2 linked regions of the Lewinella sp. 4G2 genome follow. The protein of the gene in region 1 binds, or shares a complex with, the protein of each later gene. Links are inferred from orthologs where the notes say so. Each region holds a gene or a part of one and is shown in the gene's direction. Other genes may lie near its edges.

Region 1 (6,419 bases):
CCTTTGCGGTGGCCCCGGCCGGACCGCCTGCCCCGGTGGCCCGCGCGCCGAACAGGCCTGGAATCGGGATGCCATCCCCGCAGAGCGGGAAGGGTTCGACTGCGCAAAGGGCCATCCGGCGCGGGGCAACTACCATCACCACCAGAACCCTTCCGCGTTCAAATTGGATCTGGAAGTAACCTCCACGGTATGTAACCTTTACGATGCCGAGGGACTGTACGCCATTGATAGTACTGAGCACGCGCCCCTCATTGGTTTTGCCTACGACGGTTTCCCAATCTATGGTGCCTATGGCTTCAAAAACGCGGATGGGACCGGCGGTATCACCCGCATAAAATCCAGCTACGAATTACGGAACATCACCGAGCGGACCACCCACGGCGATGGCACCGACGTAGCCGACGGGCCACCGGTGAGCGCGACTTACCCGCTCGGTTACTTCCGTGAGGATTACGTTTTCGTCCCCCCCGCCGCGAACGCGGAAGACTTTTTGGACAGCCACAATGGTCGCTTCTGCGTCACTCCGGAATACCCCGAGGGCACTTACGCTTACTTTGCTACGGTGGACGAGAATTGGGTCTCCGCCTACCCCTACGCCGTCGGCCCTACTTTCGCCGGCGTCTCGGAGAACCGTAAAGTGACTAGTGTGACCGAGGCCACAACGGTATTCAACGGCACGACGGCTACTGAAACGGTGACCGATCTGCTATCCGTGAACGTCTTTCCCAACCCCGCCGCCGATCTAATCGCCGTACAATTGCCGGGTTTGGCACGCCAGGATTACTCCGTCACTTTACTAGACGGTAGTGGCCGGGTCATCACGGAAAAATCCATTCGGTCCGGACAGACAATTGCTTACTTCGACACCCAAACCCTGCACCGGGGCCTGTACCTCGTCCGCATCGGGGAGGGCTCCGAAGCGACCGTCCGCAAAATCATTCTGGAATAGCATGAAAAAGTCAATCTTACTCTTTTTGTGGATTATTCTGATCGCCCCCCTTACGGGTCAAGACCAACCCAACGTGCTACTCATCATTGCGGATGATCTGGGGGTGGACCGCCTGAATGGGTACCACACCGGTGAAGGCCTGGCCGCCACGCCCACCCTGGATAGCCTGCGGGCCGTTGGCCTCACCTTCACGAATGCCTGGGCCGCACCCGTCTGTTCTCCGAGCCGCGCGGCGTTGATGACTGGCCAGTACGGCGTTAACAATGGGGTAGAGGGCGTGCCCGGCAACCTATCCGTTTTCTTGCCTTCGCTGTTTCGCGAGATTGACGTAGCCACGAACAATGCCTACGCCACCGCCCTCATCGGGAAGTGGCACTTAACGCAACGTGCATCGGCTAATGACCCGCTTGCGTTTGGCATGGATCATTACGATGGTTTCCTTAGTGGTTCCGTCGGAGACTACTTCAGTTGGCCGCGGACGCGATCCGGCAGCACCTCTACCTCAACTGAATATGCTTCGGCGGCCCTGACGAATGCCGCCACGGAATGGGTCAGCGAACGACACCAACCATGGTTCCTCTGGCTCGCTCACGGCACCCCGCACACGCCCTACCACATCCCACCGGCGGGTACCTTTTCCGTGGCAAATACTGCGGACAATACCGGTAAGTACCTGGCCATGATCGAGAATCTTGACCACGAGATCGGTTCGCTGCTCAACGGCCTGACTGAGGAAGAGCGGGCCAATACGCTCGTCATTTTTGTTGGCGACAATGGCACCCCCGGTAATGTGTTGAAGGATTATCCGGATCGCCGGGGCAAAGGCTCACTCTATCAGGGTGGTTTACGGGTGCCATTCATCCTGGCCGGCGCTGGCATCACGCGCAAGGGTGAACGGGAGGACGGGCTGGTGAACATCGTCGACCTCCACGCCACCATTCTTTCCGTCGTCGGGGCGGAGCTCGCTGGGGGCCTCCAAAATAGCTTCGATTTTTCCGGCTTGCTAACGGATGGTACGGCAACCACCCGACCCTTTAATTACATCGATCTGGTCAATACAAACGGCAACGCTCGCAGTGGTTACGCGATTCGTAACGACGATTATAAGCTCATTCAATTCGACGACGGCGGCCAGGAATTTTACGCGGTATCCACCGACTCGTTCGAGACGAATGACCTGATCAACTCCCTTACGCCGGCTACCTCCGATATCCTCTCCGAGCTTCTCGCGGAGGGGGAAGCCATCCGCAACGGTTGGTCCTGTAACGATCTCATCCAGAACGGTGACGAAACCGGTATTGACTGTGGTACGTCCGCCTGTGGTAGTTGTACTACTTCCACGCTCGCGCCGGCCGAACACACCATGCTTCGACTTTACCCCAACCCCACGAACGACTTGCTGACACTTTTCAGCGAGAAGGCGTTGATCAACTACGTGGAAGTGTGCGACGCTGCGGGGCAGTTCTTCTTTAAGCAAAAAGCAGGTTACAGTCAATCTCTCAAACTTGACCTCGGGTCGCTACCAGCCGGTGTTTATTCCGTGGGCGTTCGGTTTTCGTCCGGGGCCTGGCAAACACACCGGGTCGTCCGCCGGTAGTTACTTTCACTAAGGGTGGGAAAGGCCGTAACTTTGCGGCGCTCATCCGTGTTTCCTAACACTGCACCTGCGTCAGCGCCAAACAACTTTGGGCGCTGACGCGGGTGCGAGGTAATTGGATGAGAAAAAGTGCAAAGCTATGTTCCCTACGTACGACGTCATTGTAGTTGGTGCCGGCCACGCCGGTTGTGAAGCCGCCATCGCCGCGGCTAACCTCGGCAGTAAAGTCCTGCTCGCCACCATGAACCTCCAGACCATCGCGCAGATGAGCTGCAACCCCGCCATGGGTGGCGTTGGTAAAGGACAAATCGTTCGGGAGATTGACGCCCTGGGTGGTTACTCCGGAATCATTACGGACGAAACGATGGTCCAGTTCCGCCTCCTCAACCGGAGTAAGGGGCCGGCCATGTGGAGCCCCCGGGCACAGTCCGACCGGATGGCCTTCGCCCTCAACTGGCGCGAAAAACTGGAAGCCCACGAGAACGTAGATTTCTGGCAGGAAATGGTCACCGGCATCATCGTCAAAGACGGCCGAGCGCAGGGTGTCTACACCTCCCTTGGTCTGGAGATCCCCGCTAAATCCGTCGTGTTGACGAACGGGACCTTTCTCAATGGTACCATCCACATCGGTGAAAAGCAGTTTGGTGGTGGCCGGGCGGGTGAACGGGCCGCAACCGGCCTGACGGCCCAACTCCAGGAACTCGGCTTCGAAGCCGGCCGCATGAAAACGGGCACCCCCGCCCGCCTCGACGGACGCAGCCTCCACTGGGACCGTATGGAAGTACAACCTGGCGACGAAAACCCCGGCCGCTTCAGCTACACGGATACCCCGCCACTGGTGGACCAACTGCCCTGCCACATCACCTATACGAGCAAGGAAGTACACGATACCCTGCGGGAAGGGTTCGACCGCAGCCCCATGTTCAACGGCCGCATCCGTGGCCTTGGGCCCCGCTACTGCCCCAGTATTGAGGACAAGATTGACCGCTTTGCCGGCCGCGATCGCCACCAGCTATTCGTTGAGCCGGAAGGGCGCAATACGTGCGAGATATACGTGAATGGGTTCAGTTCCAGCCTTCCGGAGGATGTACAGTACAAGGCCATCCGCAAAGTGGTGGGCTTTGAGGATGCCAAGATGTTCCGCCCCGGTTACGCCATTGAGTACGACTTCTTTCAGCCAACTCAACTGCAGGCGACGTTGGAAACCCACCTCGTCGAGGGCCTCTACTTCGCCGGCCAGATCAACGGCACGACGGGCTACGAAGAAGCCGGTTGCCAGGGCTTGATGGCGGGCATGAACGCCGCCCTCAAGGTACAGGAGCGCGATCCCTTCGTGCTCAAGCGCAGCGAGGCCTACATCGGCGTTCTGATCGATGACCTTATCAATAAGGGCACCGAGGAGCCTTACCGGATGTTCACCAGCCGGGCCGAATACCGCATCCTACTCCGCCAGGACGACGCTGACCTGCGGCTCAGCCCCCTCGCCCAAAAACTAGGCGTCCGTAACATGGACGGCCGTATGGAAAGGGTGGAAGCCAAGCGGGCCGCAGTGGAAGACATCCGCCGCAAGATGAACACCCTGAGCGTTACGCCGGACCAAATGAACCCGTGGCTGGAAACGCTCGGAACCGCCCAACTCAAACAGGGCGTAAAAATGATGTCCCTGCTGGGTCGACACGAAGTCAGCATCAATGGCCTCGGGCAAGCCGTTCCTGATTTTCAGGAATTTCTCAACGCCTACGACGCCGAGACGATCAACCTCGCAGAGGTGACCATGAAGTACGAGGGCTACATCGAACGGGAAAAAGTGGCCGTCGATAAAATGAACCGTCTGGAAGGCATCAAACTGGGTAGCTCCTTCGACTACGAAACACTGAGCGCGCTTTCAAAAGAGGCCCGCCAGAAGTTGAATAAGCTTAAGCCACGTACAATTGGTCAGGCCAGCCGGATCAGTGGCGTGAGCCCCGCCGATGTATCGGTGCTACTCGTGCACCTGGGTCGGTAGTATTGGCCATAAGCTTGGTTTAGAGATCCCGCGGATCGATCACCGAGCCACTGCCGCGGCGGCCAAAACTGTACATCACCATTCCTTCCAGGCTTCCCCCCTGGTCGGTATTCAGTTGGCTTAGGCCCAGGTCGTAGGCAAAGGAAAAGGTGATGTGTTGCGCCAGGATGGCACCGAAAAGCACGTTGGCGGATTCCCCGCTCCCGTCACCACCCACCCGGTAGCCACCGCCGGCAAAGACATTCTCACCGAAGTAGAATAGCAAGTTCAGATCCGCATCGAAGGGCGCGTTGGGAAGGTACTTGACCAGGGCTTGCGGCTGCATTTTCACGCTTTCGCCGAGCGGAATCTTCAATCCACCCATGAAGTAGTAATGGCGGGCCTCGCGGGCGATGATGGTCTCGTCAGTCCCCAGATCCAGGTTGTTTTGTAGGAGGCGGGGCGTACTCAATCCCACGTAAAATTTCCGCCCATTCACGTAAACACCGGCGCCGAAATTTGGTACGACTTTAGAGGATGCGGCTCCGGGAATGGCCGTATCCACTCCACCACCCTGCACGGGGCGGGCGTTTTGATAGTCGATCCGGAAGTAGCGGGCGGAAGCGGAAATCCCCAGACCCATCCGTACTCCCGGCCCGATGGGGAAGCCGTAAGCGTAGCTCACGTCGGCGTTCAACTGTTGTTCCAAGCCTACGGATACCTGGCTAAGGCGCAGGCCGACGCCGGAGCGTTGGTCCGCAAACGCCGTATTAAAAGTAGCGATCTGGCTGCTCGGTGCCCCGGCCAGCCCGAACCACTGCCGGCGCGCAATCACGGATATCTCACCAGATTCCACGGCGCCGGCAAAGCCCGGGTTATATCCCAACTTATTAAAGATGAACTGGGTATACTGCGCATCCTGTTGGGCGCTGACGCGGGTGCCGGGTAAGAGGGCAAGTAACGCAAGAAGGAAGGCCGGAAAGGTAAAGGTTGCTTTCATCGTTCGATTCTTACGTCACCGGTCATGGTCTGGGTACCATCCCCGCGGTTCACTAAATAGAAATAGGTCCCCACTGGCAGATCACCACCCTGAAAAGTACCGGACCAGTCATTCCGGTAGGGTTGGCCGCTACGGAAGACCTCGTCGCCCCACTGGTTATAGACGGTCACCTCACTCCGAGGGAAGGCTTCGCCGTTGAGTAGGCAGGGGATAACGAAGTTGTCGTTCACCCCATCGCCGTTGGGAGTGAAAATGTTAGGGATCTCACAGGAGGCATCCTCACCAATCTCAAAGCGGACGGTAGCGGGCGTATCCTCACACCCTTCGGTAATGACCAGGTAGGTCGCTTCTACTACCCCGACGAAATTGGCGGGGGCGACGAAGGAGTAAGTGCCGTCACCATTACCCATCAGGTTGCCCAGATCCGGGGTGAGCCCTCCGAAATCAATGACGGCGTCAAATGGGTTATCGTCGTTCGCGGTAGGGTTGAAGTCAGAGCTCCCCTGGAAGGGTACCGTCACTACGTCCGCTGCGGGAAGAGGGGGCAGGAGGAAATTGACCAACAGGGTATCCCGCGAACGGTCTCCACAAACGCCATTGTCTAGTTCCCAGACCAGGCGGTTCTCTCCGGGGATGAGGTCCGTCACCGTAGTCGCGGGGCCGGCGGGGTTGGAGAAGGTCAGGTCGCTATCCGCGCCGTACCACCTGCCCGTAGATCCCACGCTGGGGGAAACCGCCCGCAGGCTGATGGTAGGGTCTTCCGCACAAATCCGTTGGTTAGCACCCGCTCGGGGGTCCGGGTCACTTACGCTGACGGCAATGACGTCACTGCTTTCTCCGCACCGGTCGGACACCACCCAGGTGAAGGTGTATACGTTGTCCGTTCTCA
Region 2 (6,459 bases), 790 kb from region 1 along the record:
GCGAAGTCACGGACTGGGACGCCACGGATCGGCTCGACAAACGCGAGATCCGCCGCCTCGATCGTTACATCGTCATGGCACTCTACGCCGCCCAGGAAGCCATGCAAGACGCTGGATTTTACGGAGGAGAAGGAGAGTCGGTCTTTGAGCTCGACCCCGACCGCGCCGGCGCCATCGTCGCGAGTGGGATCGGAGGCCTGGGTACCCTCGAAAAAGAAATTACGGATTTTGCCAACGGCAGCGGAACGCCCCGTTACAATCCGTTCATGATCCCCAAGATGATCGCCAATATGGGGGCTGGCCACATCAGTATGGCCCACAACCTCCGCGGGCCCAGCTACGCCACGGTGAGTGCCTGTGCTTCCGCAGGACATGCTATCGCAGCGGCGGCCGATGATATTCGCCTGGACCGCGCCGACGTGATGGTCTGCGGTGGTGCCGAAGCCGTCGTCACCCAGGTAGGCATCGGTGGTTTTAACAGCATGAAGGCCCTCAGCACCCGCAATGACGACATGAAAACCGCCTCCCGCCCCTACGATGCGGAGCGTGATGGATTCGTCCTTGGGGAAGGCGCCGGTATTCTAATCCTGGAAAGTTTGGAACACGCCCAGGCGCGCGGTGCCAAGATCTACGCCGAAGTAGTGGGATACGCCGCCAGTTCCGACGCTTACCACATCTCCGCACCACATCCGGAAGGGCTGGGTGCTAAAATGGCCATGACCAACGCCCTGAAGTACGCCGGCCTCAAAGCGGAGGACGTGGACTACATCAACACCCACGGTACTTCCACCCCAATCGGGGATACGGCGGAGCTTAAAGCCATCCAACTGGCCTTCGGGGAAGCGGCGTATGGCCTCAACATCAGTTCCACAAAATCAATGACCGGCCACCTTTTGGGGGCCGCAGCAGCGATTGAAGCGATCGCCTGTATTCTGGCGATCAACCACAATTTCGTACCGCCGACGATCAACCACTTCAATGATGATCCGGACATTGACCCGAAACTGAACCTCACCTTCAACGAAGCGCAGGAAAGAACGGTGGATGTTGCATTAAGTAATACCTTTGGTTTTGGCGGGCACAATTCCGCTACCGTCTTCAAGCGGTTTAACGCATAAGCTCTGGTTTGATAAAGACCGTCCGACGATTCTATAATTATTTCCTCCATCCGGAACGTGAATTCGTCCGGCGGCTCCGGCGTTTGCTCGGATTTACGCCCGCGTACCTGAACGTGTTCAAGCTGGCGTTTCAGCACAAGAGCAACAACGGCGATACGGCAAAGGAAGACAAACCTTACGGCGGCCAGAATAACGAGCGCCTGGAATTCCTGGGGGATGCCGTCCTCGGTACCATCGTGGCGGAGTACCTCTACAAGAAGTACCCGCTGGGTGATGAGGGTTTCCTGACTAAGATGCGCTCCAAGATCGTCAAGCGGAACAGCCTGAATACGATTGGTGACAACATGGGGCTCGACGAATTGCTGAGCACCTACAACAACGTCCGCATCGCCAAGTCCATGCTCGGCAACGCCGTCGAAGCGCTCGTCGGGGCCATTTACGTGGAGCGGGGCTACAAGAAAACAACCCAGTTTGTCGTCCGCCAAATGCTGCGTAACTACGTGGACATCGAGCACCTGGAAACCTTCGACGATAACTACAAAAGCCAGTTGCTGGAGCACTGCCAGAAGAATGGCAGCAAGGTCGACTACTCCGTCGTTAAACGCTTCAAACAGGATAAGCGCGATCGCTTTAAGGTAGCCGTCAACGTTGACGGGCGCCGCGTGGCCGTGGGGGAAGACTTCAATAAAAAGAGTGCCGAACAGATCGCCAGCAAACGGGCCTTGGTTGATATGGGGATCAAAGTCAGCCGTTAGCTCTATCCCAACACTTGCCCTTTTCATGGCACCTGCGGCAGCGCCCAGCTATTCAGCATTGAGGGAAAACACTTTGGCTCAAGGATGGATACCGGCCGCCCTATTTTAGCGTTTCTAGCAGAGATCGTACCACCATGAGCCTTCTTAAAACCTCCACACGCTGGCCTTTGTACCTGGGGATTGCCGGGATGGTAGTGGTGTTGGTGTCGGTTTGGTACACGAATAATCTGGCAACCCAACTCTCCGAGATCGAGCACCGGCAACTGCGCATGGCGAATACCGCCACGGAACGCCTCAACCTGCTGACGCTGGATGACACGGGAGACGACGTCAGCATGGAACTCGACATTCTGGACGCCATGGAAACCGTACCTACCATCCTGGTGAGTATGGACGGCCACATCGACGCATTTTATAACATGGGGACGGTCGATACCGGCCGCGTAAAAGCGCAATTGAAGCAGTGGATTGATAACGGATCCGTCCCCATCCGGCAGGACGTGCAGCTGATCTACTACGGCGAAAGCCGGCTCCTGGTGCAGTTGCGGTACTTCCCGGTGGTGCTGCTGTTACTCGTCTCAACGTTCATTTTGCTGGGCTACATTGGCCTTAATCAGTCTCGCCGGGCCGAACAAAACCTCGTTTGGGTGGGGATGGCCAAGGAAACCGCTCACCAACTAGGTACGCCCATCAGCGCAATTCTAGGCTGGGTGGAGCACCTGAAAATGATGTACGGCGACAACGAGGATCTCATGGAAGTGAGTGACGAATTGGGCCGCGACGTCAATCGGCTATCCATGGTCGCCAACCGTTTCAGCAAGATTGGCGCCACCCCCGAACTCGTACCCACGAACATCTTCGAGGAGATGGACAAGTGCCGCGAGTACATGGAAAAGCGCGCGCCGCGTAAGGTAAAATTCAACTTCCCCGCGGCGGATGCTGGTAACCTGATGGTGGGAATCAACCCCCTACTTTTTGACTGGGTCATCGAAAATCTACTGCGCAACGCGCTAGACGCCATGGACGGTTCGGGTGAGATCTCCGCCCTCATCAGTGAGAATGGGGGGAAGGTATTTATTGACATCACCGATACCGGCAAGGGTATTGCGGCCAAGAATATTCGCAAGGTGTTTAACCCTGGATTCACGACCAAGCAAAGGGGGTGGGGCCTTGGTTTAAGCCTCGTGCGCCGCATCATCCACGAGTACCACAACGGTAAGATCCAGGTTAGCCGCTCGGCGCCCGGGGTTGGTACTACCTTCACGATCTCCCTACCCAAAGTCTGATGCAAGAACCCATCGTCGCCATTGCCACCCCGCCCGGAGAAGGGGCCATCGGGGTCGTCCGCCTGTCCGGAGCCGGCTGTATAGAGTTGGCGGATACGCTGTTTCCGGCGCTGTCGCTGGTGCGCAGCAAAGCCCGAAGAGCCATATTCGGGGGGCTGGCGGCGCCCGATGGTGAGCTGGTGGACGAGGTCGTGACGACCGTGTACCGCGCCCCGGCCAGCTATACGGGGGAGGACGCCGTAGAGATTAGTTGCCACGGAAGCCCTTACATCCTTAGCCGGATCGTCCAGCTTTGTATCGACGCAGGAGCAAGGATGGCCCAGCCAGGGGAGTTCAGCCAACGCGCCTTCCTGAACGGTAAGTTGGACTTGAGCCAGGCCGAAGCCGTCGCCGACCTTATCGCCAGTGAATCCGCCGCCGCCCACCGGATCGCCCTCGGCCAATTACGCGGTGGCGTAAGTAATGAGATTCAGGAACTCCGGACCAAACTCATAAATTTTGCCTCCCTGATTGAGCTGGAGCTGGACTTTGGCGAAGAGGACGTCGAGTTTGCTGACCGGGACGATCTGCGGGAGTTGGTAGAAAAGATCCGCCACCGCATCGAAGCGTTAACGACTTCTTTCCGATTGGGAAACACCATTAAACTGGGGGTGACAACCGTCATCGCCGGCCGGCCGAATGCGGGGAAATCCACCCTGCTTAACGCGCTGCTGAACGAGGAGCGGGCCATTGTATCCGATATCCCCGGAACGACGCGGGATACGATTGAAGAAACCATCAACATCGACGGGGTAACCTTCCGCCTGGTGGATACCGCGGGTATCCGGGAAGCGACGGACCAGATCGAGGCCATCGGTGTGGAGCGGGCGCTGGAGCGCGTGGCCTCCAGCCACGTTTTGGTTTACGTATTTGACGTCATCGAGACCGACCCCGTTACGCTGGCGTCGGACCTGGATCGGCTGTACCGGGAGGACATGGAACTGGTCGTCGTGGCCAACAAGATGGACCTCAACCCCTACACGAAGTACGAGCACTATTTTGGAGAATCCTACGGGGGGAAGTTTGCCGTTCCGGAAGACCGTTTCATTCCGATGGTGGCCAGGGATAAGAGCAATCTGGCTTATCTACAGGAGACATTGCTGAATGCTGCTACCGGTGGGGTAGGGCGCCTTGATCAGCAGCAGGTCATCCTTTCGAATGCCCGCCACTACGACGTGTTGAGCCGCGCGGATCAAGCCCTTGAACGCGTGCTAAGTGGATTGGGCTCCGGCATCAGCCAGGATTTCATTGCGATGGATATCCGTCAGGCACTCCGGGAACTAGGAGAGATCACCGGAGAGATCACGACGGATGACCTATTGGGGAATATCTTCTCTAATTTCTGCATCGGCAAGTAGCGTCGCCATGGAATCGAGGCGATCGTAGTGCAGTCAGAGACTGAACATTTATCGGAGCGGGCGTGGCGTTTGTCGAGTCTGGAGAAGAAAATGAGCGGTGGAAGAAACTTTCTTACGGAACCGTGACATTACTAGTATTCACTATTTGCGCTCACACCAAGCCTCGTTTTTCGCACGATTTCCCTGTTTTATTATTTTGCCCACGTTTCTGGGCGGCAGAGTGTAGCTTATTTGATTACGTTCTGTCTTTCCCTAGCTTTTGTTACTTACGTAGTATCGTCTGATTCAAGAACTTACGCTTAGATTCGTGTTCTTGCTAATACGCAAATGCCGCCGAGAATTCTCGATAGCGGCAGGAATTAAAGATGATCTAGTGACTAAGTTTTCAGACTACGGAACGCAAGCAGACTCCAGTTTACCCGGAATTCTACCTGCAGGAATAAATGCACAGCCGACCGGTGCACGTTTTGAAATGGCGACGAAAGAAGAGCGAGCCCACCGGGCCCACTTGGAAGATTGCAAAGTGATGGAAGAATTTGCCGAAGCGGCTTTTCACTTTGTTCTCAACTCACCAGATGACTTCTCAGACATATTTTAAGCCCTACCACCTTTACACCCTGTCCACTCCCCTTGGCCCGATCGGCCGTGTACTCGTGATTGCTGGCGATGATGCCTGCCGCGATAAGTACCAAAAATCCATCACCATTTTACCGGTTTACGATAACTCCCGCGACGAAGGGGCTTACATAAGTGTACCCATCCGAGCGCGAGTGCACGCTGAGGCGCCACCTTCTCAGGAGTCGGTCTTTATTGCAATTGCCGGTGCCTTCCCGATGCCACGGCGAAATGTGGAGATCAACTCTGCCACGCCAATTACCTTCAACGAAGAGCGGGCCATTAAACGTAAGTTGCGGGAGTATTTGGCCTTGTAGGGGGCCAACGTTGGTGAAGAGTTCCATCTATCTTTGGCCCCTGCCGCCAGCAGCATGCGTAACTTTCAGTAAAGCTTGGGCAAAGTTGAAACTGTTTATGCTGTAGCCTCCAAAGCTTCCTGTCTACAAACTAGAAGAAAAAAGCCCGCCCCCAATGTGAACGGGCTATACAACACTCAAAACGTCAAACCTATAATTCTTGATAGCTGCTTGGTCAGCAGCTTACTTATTTTAATAATGCACTCATTGGCTAGGCGCTGATGCGGTCGTACCGCCAGAGCTCCAAGTCTTCGATGAGACGGATCAATTTATCGCCGTACCGTGGGTCCGTAGCGTAGCCGGCCTTGCGCAGCCCGTGGGACCAACCTTTATAGTCGCGGTGACCCAAACGGAACAACGGCTTGTACCGGTTTTTTAACAGTACCTGACTGTGGGCCGCGAAGCTCTCAAATGGGTCGGAAAAATTGCGGAAGAAGTCCTTGTGGTGGTCATCACTATGGTTCGAGCAGTGGCCTTTTCTACACTTTTTACTGAAGCACTTGATCCCAAAGTGATTGTTGTTCCGGCGGGCTAGGGTAGACGTGCCGTGGCCACTTTCCAATAGCCCCTGCGCGAGCGTGATGCTGGCAGGGATTCCGTGGCGGCGGTACTCATCCAGTGCAGCGGAGCGGAAGTCCTTTACGTAGCTCAACTGAGCGAGTTGCTTTTTGGTCCAATTACGCCGCGCGCTCAATTTGTCGTCGATGGCCGCAACGGACTCAGCGCCCGAGGTTGAAGCTGCGATGGCCAACACTTGCGGGCCTTCCTCACTGTTGGTGAATACGGATTGCTCATTTACGCGCAGCAGGCTACCACCGTCAATATTTATGCTGAAGCTGATCTCCCGCTGCATGACAATAATTACCAATGCCGCCAGCACGACGAGCTTAGTGTAGGGACTCGTCACTTGAGCGTGAATCTTGTGATAGAGG

Evidence for each region.
Region 2: the proteins of mnmG (region 1) and mnmE are in contact, whole or in part, in a solved structure (PDB 9HIP), measured with the Escherichia coli proteins. The link is inferred for Lewinella sp. 4G2 from one-to-one orthologs.

Annotation. Positions count from the first base shown.
Region 1 is NZ_LVWJ02000014.1:852,639-859,057, reverse strand. Bases 2,159-5,118 are described here. They hold mnmG (tRNA uridine-5-carboxymethylaminomethyl(34) synthesis enzyme MnmG), read left to right. Parts: upstream 2,159-2,685; coding sequence 2,686-4,551; downstream 4,552-5,118. Other genes in these bases: A3850_RS04890 (type IX secretion system membrane protein PorP/SprF), read right to left, coding at 4,571-5,118; A3850_RS04900 (sulfatase-like hydrolase/transferase), read left to right, coding at 2,159-2,546. In the rest of the region: A3850_RS04905 (YHYH protein), read left to right, coding at 1-949; more of A3850_RS04900, read left to right, coding at 951-2,158; more of A3850_RS04890, read right to left, coding at 5,119-5,530; A3850_RS04885 (gliding motility-associated C-terminal domain-containing protein), read right to left, coding at 5,527-6,419. UniProt on the Escherichia coli protein: NAD-binding protein involved in the addition of a carboxymethylaminomethyl (cmnm) group at the wobble position (U34) of certain tRNAs, forming tRNA-cmnm(5)s(2)U34.
Region 2 is NZ_LVWJ02000014.1:66,279-72,737, reverse strand. What follows is about bases 2,358-5,357. They hold mnmE (tRNA uridine-5-carboxymethylaminomethyl(34) synthesis GTPase MnmE), read left to right. Parts: upstream 2,358-3,158; coding sequence 3,159-4,556; downstream 4,557-5,357. Other genes in these bases: A3850_RS02275 (hypothetical protein), read left to right, coding at 5,132-5,357; A3850_RS20070 (hypothetical protein), read left to right, coding at 4,930-5,154; A3850_RS02285 (PAS domain-containing sensor histidine kinase), read left to right, coding at 2,358-3,159. Also shown: fabF (beta-ketoacyl-ACP synthase II), read left to right, coding at 1-1,118; rnc (ribonuclease III), read left to right, coding at 1,127-1,873; more of A3850_RS02285, read left to right, coding at 2,008-2,357; more of A3850_RS02275, read left to right, coding at 5,358-5,488; A3850_RS02270 (glycoside hydrolase family 73 protein), read right to left, coding at 5,739-6,459. UniProt on the Escherichia coli protein: Exhibits a very high intrinsic GTPase hydrolysis rate. Involved in the addition of a carboxymethylaminomethyl (cmnm) group at the wobble position (U34) of certain tRNAs, forming tRNA-cmnm(5)s(2)U34.